DNA from 3 places in the Stenotrophomonas sp. 22LJNL06-5-1 genome. Region 3 is predicted to be linked to each of the others. Evidence: predicted binding sites of a transcription regulator. Region 3 holds the regulator's gene; each other region holds the start of a gene.
The links. The regulator FliA, encoded in region 3, starts transcription of late flagellar genes. The targets are predictions, from matches to a motif close to TAAAGTTTNNCNNNCNNNGGCCGATAA.
Positions count from the first base shown of each region.

Region 1: the regulator FliA is predicted to act here: its motif matches at 2,136-2,162, upstream of AC13GF_RS20840 (methyl-accepting chemotaxis protein).
Region 2: the regulator FliA is predicted to act here: its motif matches at 2,103-2,129, upstream of AC13GF_RS17470 (methyl-accepting chemotaxis protein).

Region 1 is NZ_JBSPUE010000014.1:27,333-32,625, reverse strand. Features, by position in the region: gene AC13GF_RS20845 (methyl-accepting chemotaxis protein) at 1-1,497, shown strand, start outside; gene AC13GF_RS20840 (methyl-accepting chemotaxis protein) at 2,235-4,508, shown strand; gene AC13GF_RS20835 (CheR family methyltransferase) at 4,546-5,293, shown strand, end outside.
Region 2 is NZ_JBSPUE010000008.1:214,820-220,112, forward strand. Features, by position in the region: gene AC13GF_RS17470 (methyl-accepting chemotaxis protein) at 1-1,984, opposite strand, end outside; gene AC13GF_RS17475 (NAD-dependent epimerase/dehydratase family protein) at 2,194-3,087, opposite strand; gene AC13GF_RS17480 (S41 family peptidase) at 3,186-4,097, opposite strand; gene AC13GF_RS17485 (MarR family winged helix-turn-helix transcriptional regulator) at 4,148-4,612, shown strand; gene AC13GF_RS17490 (DUF4434 domain-containing protein) at 4,618-5,293, opposite strand, start outside.
Region 3 is NZ_JBSPUE010000012.1:84,310-89,602, reverse strand. Features, by position in the region: gene AC13GF_RS20465 (flagellar motor protein) at 1-316, opposite strand, end outside; gene AC13GF_RS20460 (chemotaxis protein CheA) at 418-2,247, opposite strand; gene AC13GF_RS20455 (protein phosphatase CheZ) at 2,250-2,855, opposite strand; gene cheY (chemotaxis response regulator CheY) at 2,855-3,247, opposite strand; gene AC13GF_RS20445 (RNA polymerase sigma factor FliA) at 3,305-4,048, opposite strand; gene AC13GF_RS20440 (MinD/ParA family ATP-binding protein) at 4,045-4,932, opposite strand; gene flhF (flagellar biosynthesis GTPase FlhF) at 4,919-5,293, opposite strand, start outside.

The DNA.
Region 1 (5,293 bases), on a different contig from region 3:
AGCAACACCATCGTCTACATCAACCGCGCACTGCAGCAGACCCTCAGCCAGTATCAGGACGAAGTACGCCGCGACCTGCCGGACTTCGACGCCCAGGCCTCGCTGATCGGCAAGCCGGTCACCGTGCTTGAACACCGCGGCGAGATGGACCAGACCCTGCTGGGCAACCTGAAGGCACACGGTGTTGCCCGTCGCCCGATGCAGTACGGCGATGCCCAGTTTGCCCAGGTGGTTTCGACCATCCGCAATGAAGGCGGCGACACCGTCGGCTACGTGGTGGAATGGCGCGACCGCACCCAGGAAGCGCAGGTGGAAGCCGAAGTGGCACGCGTGATCGCCCAGGCTGCTGCCGGTGACCTGTCCGGCCGCATCGACGCCACCGACAAGGAAGGCTTCTTCCTGCAGCTGGCCCAGCAGATCAACGGCCTGCTGGACGCCAACGCCGGCAGCATCGAACAGATCTCCGGCCTGCTTGCCGCACTGTCGCAGGGCGACCTGACCGTGCGCATGCATGGCGACTACCAGGGCGTGTTCGCCCGCATGCGCGACGACGCCAACGCCACTGCCGCGCAGCTGAGCGAAATCGTCACCCGCATCAAGCAGTCCAGCCGCGCGATCAGCTCGGCCGCCGGCGAGATCGCCTCGGGCAACAGCGACCTGTCGCGCCGTACCGAACAGCAGGCCGCCAACCTGGAAGAAACCGCTGCCTCGATGGAGGAACTGACCTCCACCGTGCGCCAAAACGCCGAACACGCCCGCCAGGCCAACCAGCTCGCCATCGGCGCGCATGGCGTCGCCTCGCAGGGTGGTGAAGTGGTCGGCCAGGTGGTCACCACCATGTCGGCCATCGAAGCCTCGTCGAAGAAGATCGCCGAGATCATCTCGGTCATCGACGGCATCGCCTTCCAGACCAACATCCTGGCGCTGAACGCCGCGGTGGAAGCCGCACGTGCCGGTGAACAGGGTCGTGGTTTCGCCGTGGTCGCCAGCGAAGTGCGCACCCTCGCCCAGCGCTCGGCCGCTGCCGCCAAGGAGATCAAGGGCCTGATCGACGACTCCGTCGGCAAGGTCAACGACGGCTCGGCGCTGGTACACAAGGCCGGCGCGACCATGGGCGAGATCGTCGCCTCGGTGCAGCGCGTGACCGACATCATGGCCGAGATCTCCGCGGCTTCGCAGGAACAGAGCGCCGGCATCGAACAGGTCAACCAGACCGTGGTGCAGATGGACGAGACCACGCAGCAGAACGCCGCGCTGGTTGAAGAAGCCACTGCTGCCGCGCGTGCGATGGAAGAACAGGCCGGCCACCTCAGCGAGGCCGTGTCGATCTTCGTGGTGGACGAAGCCGAGGTCGTGGTTGCCCCGCGCGTCACCGCCCCGGCGCCGCGTGCCGCTGCACCGGCTGCCCCGGCCCCGGTCGCACCGCCGGCCCGCCGCACGGCAGGTGGTCGCCCGATGGCCACCGAACTGGCCGACGGAGACTGGCAGGAGTTCTGATGTCTGCCTGACCTGAGGTACGAGAACGCCCCGGCCCTGCGCTGGGGCGTTTTCGTTTACGGGGTATCAGGATGTCCAGCCAACGGCGAAGCCCCTCGGGGTGGGTCGCGGAAAGCGCTTGGCTAGCGAGGGTTGGCCGGGAGGGTGGGCTGCGCAGGGGACGCTGCAAGTACGTCCATGTAAGCTCGGTCGCCGCATCCATGCGGCTCACGCCCCTGCGCAACCCACCCTCCCGGCCACGGACACTTTCCGTGCGCGTCCACCCCGGATTGAAGAAGGAAGAGCAAAAAACAAAAGCCAGGTCACTTCCGGGGTCAGATCCGTTTTCCGCAGGAAAACGGATCTGACCCCTCTTTCCATTTGGAAACCCAACGCTCTTGCCGTCCGACACCGAAATGCCGAGAGGGCTGGGTCGGGGTGGGCTGGCGGGACCGTTGGCGCCATGGATGGCGCCATCGAGCCCCCACGGACGGGTTTACGGCGTGTCCCGCCAGCCCACCCCGGCCCAGCCAGCCACTGACAATTCAGAGCCGACCAACCGACGTTGCTGTTGCTTTTGCTGTTGCTTCAAAAGCCTGCCGCAGGCAGCGCCGCAGCCGCCACTGCAAGGAAACCTGAATACGTTCGGACACTACGCCTCAATCCCCCGCCCCATCGGCCGATAACGGGGTTGTCACGGCTTGTCCCGCCGCTGACCGGCTCGGCGCCGCCCGCCCGCTTCGACCTGGTCCTGCTCGATGAATCTCCTGCATCGCTGGCAACACTACTTCAGCAACCTCTCCGTCCGGCGCAAGCTCAACCTGCTGACGCTGCTCATCGCGCTTGGCGTGATCGCGCTCTCGGTGATCGCCGCCCGCATGCAGTACCTCGACCTGACCGAGACCCGCAAGACCGCACTGAAGACCCAGGTCGAACTCAGCTACGGCATCCTCCAGCATTACCACCGGCTGGCCGGTACCGGCGAGCTCAGCGAGGACGCTGCCAAGAGCGCGGCGTTGCAGGCGCTGGAAGTGATGCGCGCCGAGAACGATGCGTACTACTTCAACATCTACGACACCGGCTACCGCCTGCTGATGCACCCGTTCCGCAAGGACCTGGTCGGCAAGGACATGAAGGACTTCCGCACCGACGACGGCGTACGCATCTACTACGACCAGGTCGAAGCAGCCAAGGCCGGTGGCGGCTTCGTCAACTACCGCTGGGCCAAGCCGGGCAGCAAGGGCGAGGTCGAGAAGGTGGCCTACGCCGGCCTGTTCGCGCCGTGGAACTGGGTGGTCAGCAGTGGCGTCTACATGGACGACGTGCAGAAGCAGGCGCTGGTCTTCACCGCCATCATGGCGGTCTCCGGTGGCGTGCTGGTGCTGATCGTGCTGGCCCTGAGCTGGCTCATCGGCAACCGCATCGCCGTGCCACTGAAGCAGGCAACGGCCGTCGCCGAGGGTATCGCCCGCGGCAAGCTGGACAGCCACATCGGCCCGCAGCCGCATGACGAGACCGGCCGCCTGCTGGACGCCATGTCCGGCATGCAGCAGCAGCTGCACGCGGTGATCAGCGGCCAGCGTGAAATGGCGCGTCGCCACGACGGCGGCGAGCTCAGCTACCGCATCGACGCCAGCGCTTTCCCCGGCGAGTACGGGCTGATGGTGCAGGAAACCAATGCCCTGGTCGGCGGCCACGTGCAGACCCTGCACGATGTGCTGGACGTGGTGCAGCAGTACGCGGTCGGTGATCTCAGCCGCGACATCGCGCGCTACCCCGGCGAGAAGGCCGCGATGACCACCACCGTCGACACGGTCAAGGCCAACCTCGGCCGCATCAATGCCGAGATCAAGCAGCTGGCCAGTGCCGCCGCTGCCGGCGACTTCAGCCGTCGTGGCGATGCGCAGCGCTTCGATCACGATTTCCGCCTGATGCTGGAAAACCTCAACGCGATGATGGCGGTCAGCGATGACAACCTCGGCAAGCTCTCGCAGCTGCTGTCGGCCATCGCCGAAGGCGACCTGACCGCGCGCATGCACGGCGACTACCAGGGCGTGTTCGCGCGCATGCGCGACGATGCCAACACCACCGTCGCCCAGCTGACCCAGATCGTCGGCCAGATCCAGGCCAGTGCTTCCAGCATCACCCTGGCCGCCGGTGAGATTGCTTCGGGCAACAGCGACCTGTCGCGCCGTACCGAACAGCAGGCCGCGAATCTGGAAGAAACCGCTGCCTCGATGGAGGAACTGACCTCCACCGTGCGCCAGAACGCCGAACACGCCCGCCAGGCCAACCAGCTCGCGATCGGCGCGCAGGGCGTGGCATCGCAGGGCGGCAGCGTGGTCGGCCAGGTGGTCAACACCATGTCGGCCATCGAAGCCTCGTCGAAGAAGATCGCCGAGATCATCTCGGTCATCGACGGCATCGCCTTCCAGACCAACATCCTGGCGCTGAACGCCGCGGTGGAAGCCGCACGTGCCGGTGAACAGGGTCGTGGTTTCGCCGTGGTCGCCAGCGAAGTGCGCACCCTCGCCCAGCGCTCGGCCGCTGCCGCCAAGGAGATCAAGGGCCTGATCGATGATTCGGTCGGCAAAGTCGCCGAAGGCTCCAGCCTGGTCCATCAGGCCGGCAGCACCATGGGCGAGATCGTCGCCTCGGTGCAGCGCGTGACCGACATCATGGCCGAGATCTCCGCCGCCTCGCAGGAACAGAGCGCTGGCATCGAGCAGGTCAACCAGACCGTGGTGCAGATGGACGAGACCACACAGCAGAACGCCGCACTGGTGGAAGAAGCCACCGCCGCCGCACGTGCCATGGAAGAACAGGCTGGCCAGCTGGCCGACGCCGTGGCGATCTTCCGCCTGGACAACCAGGTCTCCGCCGCGATGAAGGCGGCGGCCGCGCGTGTCGAGCCGGTGCATGTTGCCGCCGCCGTGGCGCGCCCGCAGCCGGCTCCGACGCCGGCACCGGTCCGCCGCAGCAGCAACGCCAGCTCCTTCGTCGCCAGCGACAGCGACTGGCAGGAATTCTGAGACCCACCTGCGGCGGCTTCGGCCGCCGCCTCTGCCGATGGACACGTTCCCCGTGCAAAGTCCTACTCCCATCGTCACCGGCCCGCGCGAATTCGAGTTCGCCGACCGTGATTTCCGCCGCGTCTGCGACCTGATCTACCAGCGCGTGGGCATCGCCCTTGCCCCGGCAAAGCGCGACATGGTCTATGGCCGCCTGTCGCGCCGCCTGCGCACGCTGGGCATGCGCAGCTTCCAGCAGTATCTGGACCATCTGGAGCAGGAAGATGGTGACGAGTGGCAGGCGTTCACCAACGCCCTGACCACCAACCTGACCTCGTTCTTCCGCGAACCGCACCACTTCGACAAGCTGCGCGAAGAGCTGCAGCAGCGCTCCAGCCGCACGCCGCTGCTGCTGTGGTCGTGCGCGGCGTCCACCGGCGAAGAGCCCTACTCGATGGCGATCACCGCCTGCGAGGCCTTCGGCACCCTGAAGCCACCGGTACGCATCATCGCCACCGACGTCGACACCCAGGTGCTCGCCACCGCCGGTCGTGGCGTCTACAACATCGATCGCGTCACCAGCCTCGATCCGGACCTGCGCCGCCGCTACTTCCAGCGCGGCAGCGGCCCCAACGAGGGCCAGTGCCGCGTGCTGCCGGCGCTGCGCGAGCTGATCGAGTTCCGCCCGCTGAACCTGCTCGCCCCGCGCTACGACGTCGGCGGACCATTCGACGCGCTGTTCTGCCGCAATGTGATGATCTACTTCGACAAGCCAACCCAGCGCGCGATCCTCAGTCGCCTGGTGC
Region 2 (5,293 bases), on a different contig from region 3:
CCACCTGGCTGACCACCTGCCCGCCTTCACTGGCCACGCCCGCTGCGGAGCCGGCCAGGGTGTTGGCCTGCAGCGCGTGGTCTGCATTCTGGCGCACCGTGGAGGTCAGCTCCTCCATCGAAGCCGCGGTCTCTTCCAGGTTCGCCGCCTGCTGCTCGGTGCGGCGCGACAGGTCACTGTTGCCCGCGGCAATCTCGCCCGCCGCCAGGCGGATGCTGGCCGCCGACTGCTGGATCTGGCCGACGATCTGGGTCAGCTGCTGCACGGTGCTGTTGGCATCATCGCGCATCACTGCGAACACGCCGTGGAAGTCACCCTGCATGCGCGCGCTGAGGTCGCCTGCGGCGATCGCGCGCAGCAGCGTCGACAGCTCGGCCAGGTTGTGGTCGCTGACCTGCATCATGGTGTTGAGGGTTTCCACCATGCGGCGGAAGTCGTGGTCGAAGCGCAGCGTGTCGCCGCGCACCGCGAAATCACCGGCGGCGGCGGCGGCGGCCAACTGCTGGATCTGCTCATTGATCGCCGCCAGGTTGCTCTTGGTGGTGGCCATTGCAGCGGTGAACACCGCCTTCTCGCCCGGCAGCACTTCCATGTCCACGCTCAGGTCACCCACCGCGTAGCGCTGCATCACGTCGACCAGACGCTGGGTGACGGCGTTGCTGGAGGCCACCAGCTGGTTGCTGTCGGCCACCATCCGGCCGTACTCACCCGGGAACGCCGCGGCGTCCATGCGGTAGCTGATCTCGCCAGCGTCATGGCGACGCGCCATCTCCGCCTGCGCCGCCATCACCGACTGCAGTTGACCCCGCATGCCCTGCATCGCGTCCAGCAGGCGGCCTACTTCGTCGTTGCTGCGTGCCGGCAGGGTGCTGTCCAGCTTGCCGGCGGCGACGTCGCCGGCCACGCGCACGGCTTCGGCCAGTGGGCGGATCGCCAACCGGCGCAGCAGCACATAGACACCGGCACTCAACGTCAGCGCAGCCACCACGCCAACCAGCAGGGTCAGCCACAGCAGCTGGCGTGCTTCGGCCACGATCACCGCATGCGGCATTACCACGCCCAGCGCGAAGCGTTGCGGCGCATCGCCCACGCGCAGCGGCACGTATACGCGCACGTTGCCGGCGGCATCCGGAGTGAAGGTTTCGAACCGGCGGTCGGCGGCGACGTCGGCCAGCATGCTGCGGGTCAATGCGTCGTTGCGCGGCTTGCCGATCTCGGCGGCGTTCGCCGAGGCCAGCACCACGCCATTCGGCGAGAGCAGTTCGACCCGCCCGGCGCCCATCGGCTTCAGCGTGGCCAGGTGCTTCTGCAGCGCCGCCAGCGAGAAGTCGACGGTGAATACACCGAGGAACCTGCCGTTCTCGATGATCGGAGTGCTCAGCGTGCTCATCAGCACCTGCTGGCCACCGATGTCGTAGGAATAGGGCTCACTCACCTTCGCCAGCTTGTCGCGGCTGGGCACCATGTACCAGTCACCGGAGCCACTGGCGGTCTCGGTGTAGTCGGTCATCGTCGACTGCTGCGGCTTGCCATCGTGCCAGGCCCAGTAGCTCATGTAACGACCGGTGGCATCGTGCGCTTCAGTGTTGACGAACTCGGCATCCTTGCCGTCGAAGGCATCGGCCTCCCACATGGTGCTCTTGCCCAGCCACTCCGGGTGGGTGCGCAGCTGCTCGCCCAGCACGGCAGCCAGGCTGGCACGATCCGGAACATCGCCGCGCGCACGCTGGGCCAGCACGGTCTCGACCATGGCGTCGTTGCTGGCAAAGGCGGTGCCCAGATCGGCCGCAACCTGGCGGGCTTCGGCGGTGGCTTCGCTGGCCATGGTCTGGCGCGAGGCATCGATCAAGCTGGCGCTGGCCTGGCGGTAGATCAGGAACGCAGTCAGGCCGAAGCACAGCAGCGCGATCGCAGCGGTGCCCAGCATCAGCTTGTGGGCGATGCTGCCCGGGCGGCGGGCAGCGGCGGAACGGGGAGAAGGCATGGAAGGGTCCGCAAGGCAGTTCAGGACGACCGGCACCGCGAGGGCACCGCGCAGGTGCGCGATCCGTCGCGCAGGCCACCGGCCGCCGGGACACCCCCGGCGCTGGAAGCGCACCGGGTTAGCGGCCGCCTGCGAACGAGGTTGAGGCGGTCCGCCTGCACATTCCTGAACCTGCTCAGGGTCGGGTCAGGAACCCGCCCCGATCCGTCCTACTCGGCAACCCGATCCTTGATCCACTGCGCCCGAGGCAACACCTCGATACTGCCAACCGCGTACTGCTGCAGCACGTCGTCCGGGCCGAAGCGCGGCTGCCAGCCCAGTGTGCCGCGCATCAGTGCACTGTCGTAGACGCGGTCAATGCTCAACGGCAGCGGCCAGCCACGGCGCTCGAACTCGGCCAGCAGCTGCGGGGCGCGGCGGGCCAGCACCCTGCGCGGCTGGGTCGCCAGTTCCAGGCAATCCTCGCGCAGGAACGGCGTCGGTGCGCAGGCGATGTAGCGTGCGAAGGCAGCGCCCTCATCGTGCAGCAGCGCGGCATGTGCGCTGGCCACGTCACGCGCGTCGATGCCGCGGTGCAGGCGGAACATCGCCATCCGCTCCGGTGGCTCGGGGAAGCAGCGGGCCATGCGCAGCACACGCACGCTGAAGCCCGGCGCCGCAGCCGCTTCGGCCAATGCCTCTGCCTGCAGCTTGCTGCGATGGTAGATCGTGCGTGGCAACGGCTCGGTATCTTCATCGATCCAGCGGCAACCGCCCGCCACCACCGCATGGCCATACAGCGCCGTGGTGCTGGTCAGCACGAAGCGGCGTGCCCCGGCCTCGCGGGCAGCCTGCAACAGGTGTGCGGTCGCCTCCACATTGATCTGCTGGAATACCGCATCCGGCACCAGGCCGACATGGGGTGCGTGCAGAGCGGCGGTATGGATCACCGCGTCGACGCCCTGCACCGCCCGCATCACGGCCTGGCGATCGGTGACGTCGGCAATGATGCGGGTGGTGGCAAATGGGCTGCGATCCAGCCCCACCACTTCGTGGGCCGCCGCCAGCGCGCCGAAGATCGCACGCCCGATCCGCCCGGAACTGCCGGTCAACAGAATCTTCATTGAGTCCATTCACTCGAAGCGCCCGGGAACTACCGGGATGCATCGATTCTAGGCACGCTGCATGTCGTCTGCGATAGGGCGCGGTTGCAATTGTGCGTTCATTCTGGCGATGCCGAGCGGGCCAGCAGCTGCCGGGCGACGAACAGCGGATCGTCACCGCCTGCTGCATCAGGCGTGACGCCGGTACGTTCCCAGTTGGTCCCGGTACGGAGGTTGATCGGCTGCCGGTCGGGAATGCTGATCTGATAGCCATCCGGCAGCAGCACAGGATCATCGAACATATGTGCCGCGCCGCCACTTCGACTACCAACAACACGTGCCCGCCCCTGCGCCTGCAGCGAGTACGCGACGAATTCGGCGGCCGACCCCGTGCGGCGGTCGATCAGCACCACCAGCGGCTTCAGGTACAGCCCCAGGCTCGCCGGTGGCAGCGGTACCGGACTGCGCTGGCCACGGCGCTGCAGTGACTGTACCTGGGTGATCTCGGCCGCCAGCAGGGTCCGCACCAGCAGGTCCGCACTGCCGTCATCGCCCCCACCGTTCTGGCGCAGGTCCAGCACCAGGCCATCGGTGTCGGCCAGCAGGGTGAAGGCCGCGGCCAGCTTCGGCCGGGCCAGATCGAGCGGGTAGAAGGTGCTCAGGCGCAGGTAGCCGATGTTGCCTTCCAGCACCCGCACCTCACGCACACCCGCACCATTGCTGCGCGCATCCGCGCGCCAGGCCATCAACCAGTCGTCCTGGCCGCCGCTGGCATCCACCCGCTCGACATGGAAGTGGCCATCGAACACGTCCAGATCCTGGTTCAGGCGTGCGCTGAAAGCCTTCGGGTCCGCGCAGCTGTCCACATAGCGCTGCTGGCTGGACCAGCCGCGCACCGCCTCGGCAATGCGCGCGCCTTCGGCCACGTCCAGGTACTGCGCCTGTATCGCCGTGGCCGCCGCCTGCAGCACCGCGTCCTGGGCCGGGCAGGACGCCGCCAGCAGCGCGCCCAGCATCCACGAAACCGCCATGACCGCACCCCACGTTGATGATATGTAAGTGCTTATATATCATCGCCAGCATGGATCTCCAACACGCCACCCTGGGAACGCTGCTGCGGGCCCTGCTCGACCAGCTCGACCCGGCGGTCGAACAGGCCTACCGCGACCTGAAACTGGACTACCGGCCGCGCTACACCCCGGTACTGCGCACGCTGATGGCGCAAGGCCCCTGCCGCATCAAGGACCTCGCACTGGCCTGCGGGCTCAGCCATTCGGCGCTCAGCCAGACGGTTTCAGCAATGGTGCGCGACGGCTGGCTGCACGCTGCGGTCGGTGAAGACAGCCGTGAGCGCATCCTGCAGTTGAGCCCGCGCGCACTGCAGGCGTTGCCGGCGCTGCAGGCGCAGTGGCAGGCCACGGCTCGCGCGGCGCGCAGCCTCGATGCCGATCTTGGACAGTCGTTGGAGCAGGTGCTGCGCGACGCACTGCAGGCGCTTGAGCAGCGGCCGTTCGCGCAGCGACTGCGCGACACACCCCAGCGCTGAGGCGCCTACTGCTCAGCTGCCATCTCGATTTCACTGAGGAAGGTCCAGCTGCCATTGACCAACCGCAGCTCCAGCGTGCGGCAGTGCGCGGCAAGCGGCGCGGCATTGCCCAGCACGTACTCCTCTTCGGTCGAACCGCTCAGCCCGGCCTGGGTGAATGGCGCCGACAGCACGCCGATGCGGGTTGCGGCAGTTCCCGGCTCAGCGCACATCACCTCCACCGACGTCGGCGTGACGATGCCCCACGCCGGGCGGGTCATCGTATGCAGGCCGATCCAGTCCACCCGCCGGCGCTGGCCCAGGTCGATGGTGATGCTGACATTGCCGTGCACGCCCACCCAGCCGGCATCCATCGGATTGCGCGGATCTCCCACCCGGCGATCGAACAGCTCGTGACCGCTGCTGTCCGGATAGTTCGCATCCGGCGCCACGCTGTAGCTGTAGGTGGTCTGCACCGGATCGACACTGTAGGACGCACCGATGCCATACAACCCGCGATAGGTGTTCATCAGCCGCGGCGATTCGCCATAGCCCTGGCCGGGGCCGACCACCTCGGACATGTGGTACTGGTTGAGCCAGGCAACGCGCTTGCCGGCCGAACGCGCACTCCACAACTGCTGGTTGATGCGCTGCACCGACGCGGACCGATAGGCACCGGACAGCCCGTTGCCGGTCTGCAGG
Region 3 (5,293 bases):
GGTCCTGCTGTGCTTCCACCTGCGATTCCAGGCCCAGCAGGCCCTGGCGGCGGGCGATGTTGCTCCACTCGACGATCTGCTGGATCAGTTCGCGGCGATCACTGTGCGGCGGGCGCACCACCCAGCGCACGATCTTGAACGCATGCTTGAACACCGCCGGCGAGGTATGCAGCAGGATCGCGGCGACGGTGCCGACGATGACGATCACGAACGCCGCAGGCGACCACAACGACGCCAGGCCGGCGCCCTTGAGGATGCTGCCACCGACCAGCGAGGCCAGGGCGAGAAAGAGTCCAATGAGGCTGAGTCTATCCATGGTTCCGGTATCGGCGTGTATGAATGGGACTTGAGACACCGGTAGATCGCGTACAGACGGTAGTCACAGTTTTCGGGTCGCCGGGGGACGCCCGGCGGGGGTCATCGCAGCCCGTCCACGTCCAGGATCAGGGCCATGCGACCATCGCCGATCAAGGTTGCACCGGCATAACCGCGCAGGCCGCGCAGGGCTTTCGGCAGCGGCTTGATGACCACTTCCTCACGCCCGCGCACCTGGTCCACGACCAGCCCGAAGCGCGCTTCGCCGGCCTGCAGCACCACGATGGTCAGCAGGGGCGAGGCGGCGGGCGTCACATCCAGCCACTGGCGCAGATCGACCAGCGGCAGGGTGTGCGAGCGGCGGTCGAGCACGGCACGGCCATCGAACCAGCCCAGCGACGTGCGCGGCGCGTGCAGCACTTCCATCACGCGCGCCAGGGGCAACGCGTAGACGTCCTCACCTGCCTGCACCAGCAGGGTCGGCAGGATCGCCAGGGTCAGCGGCACGCGGATCAGGAAGCGGCTGCCACGGCCCAGCTCCGACTGGATCTGGATCTGGCCGCTCAGTTCGCGGATGCGTGACTGCACCACGTCCATGCCGACGCCGCGGCCGGAGATGTCGGTGACCTGCTGCTTGGTCGAGAAGCCCGGCAGGAACACCAGATGCAGGCATTCCTCGCTGCTCAGGCGGGCGGCCGCTTCGGGATCGATCAGGCCCTTCTCGCGCGCCTTGGCACGCAGCTTTTCCGGGTCGATGCCGGCGCCATCGTCCTGCACCTCGATACTGACGTAGTCGCCTTCCTGCTGCGCCGAGAGGCGTACATGGCCCATCCGCGGCTTGCCCTGCGCCTCGCGCAGGTCGGGCATTTCCACGCCGTGGTCGATGGCGTTGCGGACCAGGTGCACCAGCGGGTCGGCCAGCGCTTCGACCAGGTTGCGGTCGAGCTCGGTCTCGGCGCCGATCAGCTCCAGGTCCACTTCCTTCTTCAGTGAGCGGGCGACGTCGCGGGCAACCTTGGGGAAGCGGGAGAAGACCTTGCCCACCGGCTGCATGCGGGTACGCATCACCGCCGACTGCAGGCGGGCCGTGGCGATGTCCAGGGTGGACACGGCGCGGTCCAGCTCTTCATCGCGCAGGCGTGCACGCAGAGTCTTGAGCCGATTACGTGACAGCACCAGTTCGCCGATCAGGTTGACGATCGCGTCCAGGCGCTTGGTGTCCACGCGCACCGTGTGTTCGGCCTCGGCCAACGGCTTGGCAGCCGGCTTTGCCGCCGGTGCCGGTGCGGCGGCCGGTCGCGGGGCTGCAACCGGTGCCGGCGCCACGGCAGCGGCAGGCTTGGTGCCCGGTGCGGCGCCACCGTGCAGCTGGTCGAGCAGGGCTTCGAACTCGTCTTCGCTGATCAGTCCGTCGTCGGCTTTTTTTGCCGGCGCGACGGCGGTCGGTGCATTGCCGCCGTGTAGCTGGTCGAGCAGGGCCTCGAATTCGTCGTCGGTGATCAGGTCGCTGCCGCCCGCAGAGGGTGCTGCGGTGGCGGGTGCAGCCACGGCGCTGCCATGTACGTCGAACTGGGCGATCAGGTCCGGCGGCGCATAGCCTGGCTCGGTGCCGGAAGACACGGCATCCAGCATCGACTGCAGGTAATCCAGCGATTGCTGGGCCGCGTCGAAGTGGTGGGCCTGCAGCACCGCCTGGCCGGCGCGGGCGGCGCCCAGCGCTTCTTCAGCGGCGTGGCACAGCTCGACCATGGCGGTGACGCCGAGGAAGCCGGCGCCGCCCTTGAGCGTGTGGTAGCCGCGGAACACCGCGTTGAGCTGATCGCTGTCCTGCGGTGCCTGCTCCAGCGACACCAGCTGTTCGCCGAGGCGATCCAGGATTTCCTGTGCCTCGATGATGAAATCGGCAGTGATGTCGTCGGATACCGCGCTCATGCTTACAGCCCCAGATCCGACAACAGGTCGTCGGCGTCGTTCTGCGAGACCGCGTGGCGGTCCAGTCCCTTCAGTGCCGGCCCGGCCAGTTCCGGGTCGGTGCGATGCTGTTCCGGCGGCAGGCCGAGTGCGCCGAAGCCTTCGTGCACGCGGCGGACGATGCCGACCACGCGACGGATGATCTGCCCGGTCAGGTCCTGGTAGCTCTGGGTCAGGGCGATCTCGGTCAGGTTGTGGCGGATGCGCTCGAGCTGCGCGTCCTGGCCAGGCTGCAGGCCTTCGGCGCGCAGCTGTTCGGTCAGGCTGCGGCATTCCTCGGCCAGGTCCAGGGTGCGGTGCGTGGCCTGTTCGGTCATCGCCACCACGTGGTCCAGGCGCGCGCAGGCATCGTCCAGTTCGCCGGCTTCGCTGGGTACGGTCGGTAGTTCACCCAGCGCCTGTCCCAGTTCGCGGGCCAGCCGCGAGAGGCCGCTCATCATCGGCTGCGTGCGCAGCGCGACCAGTCCGTCGATGCGCTGCCGCCAGGCGGCCTCGTCACCGGACTCCAGTGCGTCCAGGGCTTCCTGCAGGCGCAGGGCGAGGGCGTTCTTGTCGACCGTGGTATCCATCAGGCGCTGGCCGCCAGGCGTTCGAAGATCTTGCCGAGCTTCTCTTCCAGCGTCTGCGCGGTGAACGGCTTGATGATGTAGCCGTTCACGCCGCTCTGGGCGGCTTCGATGATCTGCTCGCGCTTGGCTTCGGCAGTGACCATCAGCACCGGCAGGGTCTTCAGCTTGGCATCGGCACGGATCGCCTTGAGCAGCTCGATGCCGGTCATCACCGGCATGTTCCAGTCGGTCACCACGAAATCGAACGGCTGGCTCTGCAGCAGCGACAGCGCGGCATGCCCGTCCTCGGCTTCGGCGGTGTTGGTGAAGCCCAGATCGCCCAGCAGGTTCTTGACGATTCGACGCATGGTCGAGAAGTCGTCGACGATCAGGATGCGCATGTTCTTGTTCAAAGCAGAATTCCTTTGTTGTTCATTCCGGACGGCCGGGGGCAGCCGCCTCGGGGATGTTCATTCTTCGAGGCCGGCGTCGGCAGCCTCGAACAGCTTCAGCCGGCCACGCAGGCGCAGTACCGCCTGGCCGTGGATCTGGCAGACCCGCGACTCGCTCACGCCGAGCACCGCGCCGATCTCCTTCAGGTTCAGTTCCTGCTCGTAGTAGAGCGAGAGCACCAGCTGTTCGCGCTCGGGCAGGTGGCCGATGGCCTTGCCCAGCTCGCGGCCGAACTCGCCGCGCTCCAGCACCTGCTGCGGGGTCGGACCACCCTGGGCCACGGTGTCCAGCTCGCCCTGGTCCTCGATGCGCGATTCCAGGCTCAGCACCTGGCCGCGGGCGGCGTCTTCCATCAGCCGCAGGTACTCGGGCAATGGCATCTCCATCGCGGCGGCCACTTCGGTGGCGCTGGCGGCACGGCCACTGCTCTGTTCCAGGCGGCGGATGGTGGCGGCGGCATCACGTGCACGGCGGTGCACCGAGCGCGGCACCCAGTCGCCACGGCGGATCTCATCGATCATCGAACCGCGGATGCGGATCGAGGCGTAAGTCTCGAACGAAGCACCCTGGTCGGCGTCATAGCTGCGCGACGCTTCGATCAGGCCCATCATGCCGGCCTGGATCAGGTCGTCGACTTCGACGCTCGCCGGCAGGCGTGCGGCCAGGTGGTGGGCGATGCGCCGCACCAGGTCCGAATGCTGGGCGATGACCTCGTTGGCCGCCGAGCGCTGGACTTCCCTGTACTGGGCTGCGCCTTTCATGCGGCCACCCCTCGCTGCTTGAGGATGCGTTCGAGGAAGAACTCAACGCCGCCGCGCGGTTCGGTCGGCGCCTGCCAGCGTGCGGTACGGCGCGCGATCTCGGTGATCGCAAGCGCGGCCGGGCTGGACGGGTAGGCCTTCACCACCGGCTGCTGGCGCTGCACCGACAGGCGCAGCCAGTCATCCTGCGGCACGCAGCCCAGGTAGTTCAGCGAGACATCGGCGAGGAACTTCTCGCAGACGCGGGTCAGCTTCTCGTACAGCACGCGGCCCTCGTTAGGGTCGCGCACCATGTTGGCTACCACCTGGATGCGGTCCACACCGCGCTCGCGCGACAGCACCTTGATCAGCGCATAGGCGTCGGTGATCGAGGCCGGCTCGTCACAGACCACCACCACGGTGTCCTGCGCGGCCTGGCAGAAGGTCAGCACGCCATCGGTGATGCCGGCGGCGGTGTCCACCACCATGATGTCCAACTCGCGCTCGAGTTCGGAGAACACGTTGACCAGGCCGACGTGCTCGGCCGGGGCCAGTTCGGCCATGTGGCGGCGGCCGGACGCGGCCGGCACCACCAGCACCCCGTTCGGGCCTTCGACGATGACGTCGTCCAGCGTGCAGCGGCCGGCGACCAGGTCGGCCAGGGTAAAGGTGGGATTCAGCCCCAGGATCACGTCGATGTTGGCCAGGCCGAGGTCGGCGTCCAGCAGCAGCGTGCGCTTGCCCATGCCGGCCAGCGCCACGGCCAGGTTGGCCGAAACGTTGGTCTTGCCCACGCCGCCCTTGCCGCCAGTGACGGCAATGGTGCGCACAGGGCCGAGCGGCTCGCTGCGGGTGGCCGACAGCGGGAAGGTCTTGGTCAGCTTGGCGTACTCACGCGACGGCATGGTTCAACTCCGGGTTGCAGGGCATATCGGCCGCGCGGCGCAAATCTTCAAGGCGAAGTACGAGATTGGCTGCACTGGCCCGGTGCAGGTCCTCCGGAACGTCCTGGCCATCGGTCACCCAGGTGATCGGCAGGGCGTGGTCCACGGCCACCGACAGGGCGTTGCCGAAGCGGCCGGTCTCGTCCAGCTTGCTCAGTACCAGGCCCTGCAGGTTGGCGGCGCCGAAGCGGCGGACCACCTCGTCCATGTCGCCGAAGCTGGTGTTGGCCGGCAGCACCAGCAGGGTGCGCACCTGGCGGGCGGCACGCAGCCACTGCAGCTGGGCGGCCAGTGCGCGGTCGCGCGGGCCCAGGCCGGCGGT